Regions from separate parts of the Thioalkalivibrio sp. ALR17-21 genome, predicted to be linked through region 4. Evidence: predicted binding sites of a transcription regulator. Region 4 holds the regulator's gene; each other region holds the start of a gene.
The links. Region 4 encodes sigma-54, which starts transcription at its own class of promoters, with help from an activator protein. Its sites were predicted from a motif close to TGGCANGNTNCNTGCTT; they were not measured.
Positions count from the first base shown of each region.

Region 1: a site for sigma-54 is predicted at 1,278-1,294, ahead of flgB (flagellar basal body rod protein FlgB). Genes of this name have one in related genera too.
Region 2: a site for sigma-54 is predicted at 1,094-1,110, ahead of G020_RS0108280 (HupE/UreJ family protein). Genes of this name have one in related genera too.
Region 3: a site for sigma-54 is predicted at 1,387-1,403, ahead of fliL (flagellar basal body-associated protein FliL). Genes of this name have one in related genera too.

Region 1 is NZ_ATUL01000002.1:18,607-20,805, reverse strand. It holds gene G020_RS0101195 (flagellar hook assembly protein FlgD) at 1-364, opposite strand, end outside; gene flgC (flagellar basal body rod protein FlgC) at 375-797, opposite strand; gene flgB (flagellar basal body rod protein FlgB) at 819-1,226, opposite strand; gene G020_RS0101180 (protein-glutamate O-methyltransferase CheR) at 1,414-2,199, opposite strand, start outside.
Region 2 is NZ_ATUL01000013.1:16,795-18,993, reverse strand. It holds gene G020_RS0108285 (urease accessory protein UreD) at 1-424, opposite strand, end outside; gene G020_RS0108280 (HupE/UreJ family protein) at 435-1,034, opposite strand; gene speE (polyamine aminopropyltransferase) at 1,375-2,199, opposite strand, start outside.
Region 3 is NZ_ATUL01000007.1:69,766-71,964, reverse strand. It holds gene fliJ (flagellar export protein FliJ) at 1-77, shown strand, start outside; gene G020_RS0105500 (flagellar hook-length control protein FliK) at 145-1,230, shown strand; gene fliL (flagellar basal body-associated protein FliL) at 1,441-1,920, shown strand; gene fliM (flagellar motor switch protein FliM) at 1,931-2,199, shown strand, end outside.
Region 4 is NZ_ATUL01000001.1:58,969-61,167, forward strand. It holds gene lptB (LPS export ABC transporter ATP-binding protein) at 1-6, shown strand, start outside; gene G020_RS0100310 (RNA polymerase factor sigma-54) at 91-1,614, shown strand; gene hpf (ribosome hibernation-promoting factor, HPF/YfiA family) at 1,618-1,956, shown strand; gene G020_RS0100320 (PTS sugar transporter subunit IIA) at 1,961-2,199, shown strand, end outside.

The sequences.
Region 1 (2,199 bases), on a different contig from region 4:
CTCCGCTCATGCCGCCCTCGGGGCCCAGCTGGCCGAACTCCACCGGCACCAGCACATCCTTGCCGACCAGGTTGGCGCCCTGCACCGCCTGGTTCTGTCCCATTGACTGGGCGAAGCCCTCGAACGACTCGTTCAGCTGCTGGATCCCGGTGACGCTCGAGAACTGCGCCATCTGCGCGATGAAGTCCCCGTTTTCCATCGGCTCGAACGGGTCCTGGTTCTGCAGCTGGGTCGTCATCAGCTTGAGGAAGTCCTCCTGTCCCAGCTGATCCGGCCCGCCTTCCTTCTCCTGACGGTCTCGCTGGGCCTGGCGGTCAGTGCGAATCCCCGCCCCTTCCAGCATGTCGGGTGTCAGTCCGTTCATTTCCGGTCTCCTAGCCTTGTCCGCCCATCTGCAGCGTGCGCATCATCAACTGGCGGGTGGTGTCCATGACTTCGACGTTGGCTTCGTAATTGCGCGAGGCCGACATCATGTTGGCCATCTCCTCGACCACGCTGACCGCCGGGCGAAAGATGTAGCCATCGTCGTTTGCCTTCGGGTGATGGGGCTCGTAATGCATCTGCGGCTCGGCGTCCGACTCCTCGATCCCGGCCACCCGCACCGGCGTCGCGGTACCGTCGCGGTTGGCCTGGTCCATCGCCGCCTGGAACAGCACGTGTTTCCCGCGATAGGCCTCCTCCGCGCTGCCGGCCGCCGTATTGGCGTTGGCCAGGTTCGAAGACACCGTATTCAGCCGCGCCGACTGTGCCGTCAGCGCCGAAGCCGAGGTATTGAACAGATTGAACAGATCACTCACGGCAGTGGCCTCCCGTCAGGTTCAGCGATTGCCCCGGAAGGCATCGCGAATGCCGGAAACCCGGCGATTGAGAAATTCGAGGCTGCTCTGGTACTTGACCGAGTTCTCGGCGAACGCCGCCCGCTCCATCTGCGGATCCACGGTATTGCCGTCCAGAGACGGCTGCGAAGGGATGCGGTACTTGAGCTCGGCCCCGGTGCCCGCGGCAGCCGTCCCCGGATCCTGATGACCCGCGCGGGTCTGGCTGAGCTGAAGCTGGCCACCACCACCCGAAGCCGCCTCCAGCTGGCTGCGAAAATCCAGGTCGCGCGCCTTGTAGCCGGGGGTGTCGGCATTGGCGATGTTCGAGCTCAGAACCTCCATGCGCTGCGAACGCAGGTTCACCGACTCCGGCAGAATCCCGAGCGCCTTGTCCAGCGATATGCTCATCCCGTTCCGTCCGGCCCGCGCATGGCGGGCATCCGTTGCCTGACCACGACGATGCAATCGCCGTGCCATTGGCTGCCGGCAAAAGGGGAAAAGGATTCGGAGGGACACCGGCACGCGGCCGGCCACGCGGCGAATCACCGCGCAGGGAACGAGCGCCGGGCCCGTTGCAGGCCCGGCGTGGAGGGGTTCAGCCCTTCAGCCGCAGGACCGAGCCGTACTCGGTGCGCACGGTTTCGTACGCCTTGCTGTAGGGCCCGACCGTCTCGGAAGCGCCAAGAAACAGATAGCCACCGGGGTTGAGCTGCTTCGCAATACCGTCAAGGACCTGACGCTTGGTCTCGGCGGAGAAATAGATCAGGACGTTACGGCAGAACACGATGTCGAACTTGCCCAGCGCCGCGTAGCTGTCGACCAGATTGAGTTTCTGGAACCGGCAGCGGCGCTGCACCTCAGGGGTGATCTTGTGCCCCTCGGGCACGGTCTGGAAGAACCGGGACCGCCGCGACTCGCTCAGCCCGCGCACGATGCTCAGACCGTCATAGACTCCCTTGCGGGCGTCTTCCAGCACGCCCTCGGACAGGTCCGTGCCGAGAATGCTGACGGGCACCACCCGGCGCGGGCGCGAGGCCTCCCATTCCGAGACCACCATCGAGATGCTGTAGGGCTCCTGGCCACTGGAACACCCGGCCGACCAGACCTTGATCGACGACCGCGTGGACGCCAGCTCCGGGAGGATCACGTGGCGCAGGATCTCGAACGGAAAACCGTCGCGAAACCAGGAGGTTTCGTTGGTGGTCATCGCATCGATGACGCGCGTGCGCAGCTTCGGGCTGGGCGCCTTGCGCAGGGCGTGCAGCAGTTCCGGCACGTCCTTGTAGCCGAATTCGTCCAGCAGGCGGGACAGCCGGCTGGACACCAGGTACTGGCGGCTGTCCCCCAGCACCAGGCCACAGCACTCGGAGAGAAAGCGCGC
Region 2 (2,199 bases), on a different contig from region 4:
GGAAGTGGTTGTGCAGCATCACGCGGGAGCGACCGTGCAGGATGGTTTCCGTCGGCAGGAACTCCAGGCTCGCGTCGGGCCCCACCGTGAAGCTTTGTTCCTGGCGGGCGCTGGCTGCCTGCGTCCGGTAGAACTTGGCCGCGGCAGGGGTGGTCAGCAGCGCCCGGCTGCCGGCGTCCAGCTCCGCTTCCAGCTGCAGGCGATCGCCGCCGGCGACGCCCCCGGGGGGATGGATCACGTAGCAGTGGCAGACATCGCCTTCGGGGAAGAAGCTTCGCTGCACCAGCAGCGGGCCCTCGTGACGGCGGCGGGCCAGCCGGGTCCGTCCGCCACGCGAGGCGAAGCTCAGCTCCAGGCGCCCGAGCCATCCGTCCCGGGTCTCCGGGACGGTCTCTGTAGCGCCAGCCAGTTCCACGGGGGTCATGTCCACGCCGCTAGACCACCAGCAACAGATAGACGCTGGCGGCGACCATGGCCCCTCCGGCTGCCTGTCCCACCGGGCGATCGAGAGCCGTATCGCGTATCCGGGAGGCGGCCAGTGCGCCGGCGGTCAGCAGCAGGGCGCTGGCCAGCAGGAAACCGGCGGCGAATCTCAGTGCGGACAGGTCGGCCGCCATTTCGGCACCGTGGGCGAAGCCGTGCAGCGCGGCGAAGCCGGCCGCGATCGCGGCGGTCACCACCAGCGGGAGACGCGTGCCGAGAAAGACCAGCACGCCGGTCAGCAACAGCGAGGCGAGGATGCCGAATTCGACGGTCGGCAGTGGTCCTTGCGCCACCCCCACGGCGAAGGCGAGAGCCAGAGTGGCCAGTACCGCCGTGCCGGAGATCAGAGTGCCCGGGATTCGCTGTGAGCGGGCCATCCAGAACCCGATTCCGAGCAGGACCAGCAGGTGATCGAGGCCGGTGAACGGGTGCAGAAAACCCGCAGCGAAGCCCGCTTGTTCGTGGACGTGGTGCCCGTGGTGGGGATGGGCCAGCGCCATCACGGGCGCAAGAAACAGAACAACGAATGCGATGCAGCGTCGATGCAGCATGGTTCTCCTCGCTGGAATCTCGGTGCGGCGCGCAGGAATGCGCCGGCCGTAACCCGTGCAAGCAGGAGCCATGCCATGGCTTCCCGGGAGGGATTGTGGAGCGTGGAGGCGGGTTACGGGGGGGCGATCCGCGCAGCGAATGTTCCGTCGTGGTGCAGCCCGTCTCGGGGTTGCATCAAGATGGATCAGGCTGCCCTGAGAGTGTGCGAGCGCGGGAGGTTTCGAGGCGGTGTCTGCTGATGCCGGGCGGATGCCGGAAGGCATGCAGAGGCGTTACTCCCGGCTGAAGCCGCCACCCCGCGCCGGCCCGGCGCCGGGGTGGCGGACCGGCGCGGCCGGATCAGGCGAACAGCTTGCGGCGGAAGAATTCCGGGGTGGCGCCGGCGGCGCGGTGGATGGCCGCGTTGTAGTAGTGCGTGACGAACGGGATCTCCTCGGCGGCTTCCTCGCGCAGGAAGGCGACCGGGGCGTCCTTGGAGGCGATGGTGCAGGTCCACCAGCCGGAGGGGTAGGTGGGCTGCGGGAAATGCATGGTGAGGGCGTCGATGAAGCCGGTCATGCGCAGGCTGTCATGCATCGGCCGCAGGATGCTGTCGGTGTGCAGCAGCGGGGATTCGCTCTGCTGCACCAGCAGGCCATCGGAGCCCAGCGCCTTTACGCAGTCGCGGTAGAAATCCGCGGAGAACAGGCCTTCGGCCGGGCCGACCGGGTCGGTGGAGTCGACGATGATCACGTCGATGGAGCCCGGTTCCGCGTCCTTGATGTACTGGATGCCGTCGTCGAACAGGAGTTCGGCGCGCGGGTCGTCGTTGGCGTCGCACAGCTCGGGGAAGTACTGCTCGGACAGGCGGGTCACGCGTTCGTCGATATCCACCTGCGTGGCCTTTTCCACCTCGTCGTGCTTGAGTACCTCGCGCAGGGTGCCGCAGTCGCCGCCGCCGATGATCACCACGTTCTTCGGTGCGTTGTGCGAATACAGGACCGGATGCGACATCATTTCGTGGTAGATGAAGTTGTCGCGGCCGGTGAGCATCACGAAGCCGTCGATCACCATCAGGTTGCCGAAGCCCGTGGTCTCGAAGATCTCGATCTTCTGATAGGGCGTCTGCTCCTCGTGGAGCTTTTTCGTGATGCGCAGGGACATCGCGATGTCGCGGTCGGGCTC
Region 3 (2,199 bases), on a different contig from region 4:
ACATGTGGGCGACCCGCCAGGCCTTCGCACGGGAACCGGAATCCGGTGAACGTACGGTGAACTGGCAGGAATCTTGAAAGGCACGAGTACGCAGCCCCCGCAGGGGCGGACGCGCGCGGTGCGCGCAACAGGCGAGGACGGGACATGATCGCAGCACAGGCATCGGGACAGGGGCTGGGAGCGCTGGCGCAGCTGCTCGACGGCGGCGAGGGTATGGATCGGCTCAAGGAATTGAAAGACAAGGGAAAAGGCGGGGAAGACGGTTTCCTGAAGGCACTCCGCCCGCAGCTGGAAGCGATGCTGGGCGCGCTCGGGGTGGATGATTCCGAGCTGGCCGAGCTGGATCTGGAAGGACTGATCCAGCGGTTCCAGGATCTCCTGCAGGGGCAGGATCTGACCGCTGTGGACGGCATGCAATTGCCGCCCGGCTGGCTCACCGGCGAGGAAAGTGACGGAGAGATCGACGGCCGCGAGCTGCGCAGTCTGCTGGAAGACGGGCCCGAGTCCGGAGCGGCGGGCGACGGCATCCCGGTTTCCCTGATGCGCCTGTTCCTGCAGGCCGGCCCGGAAGGGCAGAACCCGGGGTCGCGGCTGCAGGAACTTGCTCCGGGGGCGCTGACCGGCGGTGGCTCGCGTGAAGGGACCACCGAGGTCCTGGCCCAGTGGCTGACGCAGGCCTCGGAATCGGCGCGCAGCGGCCGTGAGAATGCGCAGGCACTGGCCCAGCCGGCGACCCAGGCCTCCGATGCCGAGGGCGCGCGGGGCGGCGGGATGCGGCTGGATCTGACCCGTCTGCTGCAGACTTCGGGCGATCGCCAGCTTGCGGAGCAGATCCAGATGATGGCGCAGGCCCGTGGCGGGCGCACCGAGATGAAACTGCATCCGCCTCAGCTGGGGGTCCTGGATGTGCGGGTCAGCATGGAGGGGGATCGTGCCAGCGTACAGTTCTTCAGTACCAACCCCGTGACCCGCGAGGTGCTGGAAGCGGCAATGCCGCGCCTGCGTGACAGTCTGGCCGACAGCGGGCTCGAGCTCGCCGATGCCTCGGTGTCGGATGAACCGCCGGAGGATTCCGCGGATACCGAGATGGCCGGCGACGGTTACGGCGGCGGGGATGAGCCCGGTGTCGCCACGGGTGCGGATGGCGAAGGGAGCGATGAAGAAGAAGGCCCCGTCGCCCCCGGCAGCACCCTTTCCTTCCTCAACCGTCGGGTGGACCTCTTTGCCTGAGGCCCGTTCCGGCAGACCGCCCGCCAGAATTTCGACGCGTCGCTCGGACGAACAACCGGTTCGTTGACGCATGAATCGGGCGGCGCCTTGACCCCGCGGGGTATCTTTTCCACTGAAAAGACCACAACCTGCTGTTTCTAAAATAATCTTTGTTCATGGCACCGCGCTTGCTTGGGTTCGGGCAGCGAATCCACGCAACGCGGGTGTGTCATGGCGGAGAAGGAAGTCGAACTCGAGAACAAGGGGGGCGGCGGCAAGAAATGGATGATCATCATCCTCCTGGTCGTCGCCGTTCTGCTCGCCGGCGGCGGAGGCGCGGCCGCCTGGTTTCTGCTGTCTCAGGAGGCTGACGAAACGGCGGAAGATCTGCCGCCCGAGCGCCACTATTCATCGCTCGATCCCATGACGGTGAACATCGATGCCCCGGGAAGCGTGCAGTTCCTGCGCGTGCAGATCGGTCTGGTGTCCACCGACCCGGCGGTCCTGGAAGCCGTGGAGGATCATCTTCCCGTAGTCCGCAACGACATCCTCGGCGTCCTCTCGGATCAGGAATATACCGAGCTGAACACGCGGGAAGGCAAGGAAGCGCTGGCGGAGGACCTGACGGCCACCGTCCGTGTGATCCTGGAGTCGCGCGAAGCGCCCTTCGATCTGGAGCGCGTGGTGTTCACCGAACTGGTCATGCAGTAAGGCGCGCGTCATGGCACAGCAAACCGACATCCTGAGCCAGGACGAGATCGACGCGCTGCTGCACGGCGTCGATGCCGGTGACGTCGAGACCGAGGAGGAAGAGTTCCCCAGCGACGGTCAGGCGCGCGAATTCAACTTTGCTACCCAGGACCGGATCGTGCGCGGGCGCATGCCCACGCTCGAGATGATCAACGAGCGCTTTGCCCGGCATCTGCGCGTGCGGCTGTTCAACATGCTGCGGCGTTCGGCCGAGATCTCGGTCAGCGGCACCCGGCTGAC
Region 4 (2,199 bases):
CTGTGACACCGATCGCCACATCCGGCCGGTGCACAAGGCCACAACAAGGGATTACTATTCACTTATGGTGAACAACGCCTCTCCCAACTCATGCTGAAGCCCGGGCTGAACCTGCAGCTCGGTCAGACGCTGACCATGACGCCGCAGCTGCAGCAGGCCATCCGGCTGTTGCAGCTCTCGACGCTGGAGCTCCAGGCCGAGATCCAGCAGGCGCTGGAAAGCAACCCCATGCTGGAACAGGCCGAGGACGACGAACTCGGCGCCGATGGCGAAGAAACCCCGGACCCCGGCACCGAGGGCGAGAACGAGACCGCCAGCGATGCCGCCGCCGGCACCGGCGAAACGGTGGACGCCGGCGGTTCGGAGGATGTCATCCCCGACGAACTGGTGACCGACACCCGCTGGGAAGACATCTACGACGCCAGCGCCAGCCCGCGCGGACTGGACGACCGCGATCCCCTGGAAAACACCTCGGACGACGATGGCGGTGGCCTGCAGGACCACCTGCTGTGGCAGCTGCATCTGTCGCACCTGACCCCGCGTGACCAGCGCATCGGCGCCGCCCTGATCGACACCATCAACGGCGACGGTTACCTCGAGGGAGACGTCGAGACCCTGGCCGACACCATCAGTCAGGGCGAGGACACCCCGGTCGGCACCGACGAGGTGGAGGCAGTGCGCCACTGGCTGCAGCACTGCGACCCCCTCGGGGCCGGGTCGCTGGATCTGCGCGAGTGCCTGGAGGTCCAGCTGGGCGAGCTGGCGCCGGACGCGCCCTCGCGCGAAGCCGCGCGCGCGGTCCTGGAACACGGCATGGACGCCCTTGCCCGGCGTGACTACAAGGCACTGCAGCGCCAGAGCGGCGTGCGCGATGCCGACGAGCTGGCCGCGGCCCTGGACCTGATCCGTACGCTCAACCCGCGCCCCGGCGCCCAGATCAGCGAGACGCCGCCGGAATACGTGGTCCCGGATGTCTACGTGCGTCATACCGACCAGGGCTGGCAGGTCGACCTGAATCCCGAGATCGCCCCGCGCATTCGCGTCAACGACCTCTACGCCGGCATGGTCCGCCAGGTCTCCGATGCCCGCGACAGCGCATTCATGCGCGACCAGCTGCAGGAGGCGCGGTGGTTCATCAAGAGCCTGCACAGCCGCAACGACACCCTGCTGCGCGTAGCGCGAGCGATCGTCGAACGCCAGCAGGGGTTCCTGGAACACGGCGAGGTGGCGATGCAGCCGCTGATCCTGCGCGACATCGCCGAAGCCCTGGAGATGCACGAGTCCACGATCTCGCGGGTGACCACGCAGAAATACATGCATACCCCCCGCGGAGTGTTCGAATTCAAGTATTTCTTCTCCAGTCACGTGGGCACCAGCGACGGCGGGGAATGCTCCGCGACCGCGATTCGTGCCATGATCCGCGAACTCATCGAAGAGGAAACGCCGGGCAAACCGCTCAGCGATTCCCGCCTCGCCCGGATCCTCGCGGATCGGGGCATCAACGTGGCCCGACGTACCGTGGCCAAATACCGGGAGGGCATGAACCTGCCATCCTCCAGCGAACGCCGCCAGATGGCCGCCATGCCGACCGGAAGCAAACCGAAAGGAGCCTGACCCATGCAGATCAACCTCACCGGACACCACGTCGAAATCACCGACGCCCTGCGCGACTACGTCAACGAGAAATTCGAGAAGCTGGAACGCCACTTCGACAAGGTGATCGACGTGCACGTGGTGCTAACCCACGAGAAGACGCAGAAGCTGCACAACAAGGCGGAAGCGAATCTGCAGGTCAGCGGCAACCACATCCACGCCGAGGCCAGCCACGACGACATGTACGCCGCCATCGACGGCCTGATCGACAAGGTCGACCGCCAGCTGATCAAGCACAAGGAGAAGGTCAAGGACCATCATCGCGCCGAAGGCCACCAGCGCAACCGCGAACAGACCCCGTAAACCGATGAACCCGGCCGAGCTCATCACCCCGGAGCGCATCGGACTGGAAGCCGACTGCTCCAGCAAGAAACGAGCGCTGGAAACCCTCGCCGATCTGCTGGTGGACGGGGCCGCGGACGGGCTGGCGGCCAGCGCCGCGTTCGAAGCCATGTCGGCCCGCGAAAAACTGGGCTCCACCGGGCTCGGCCATGGCGTGGCGATTCCGCACGGCCGTCTGGCCGAGCTGGATACGCCCCGCATCGC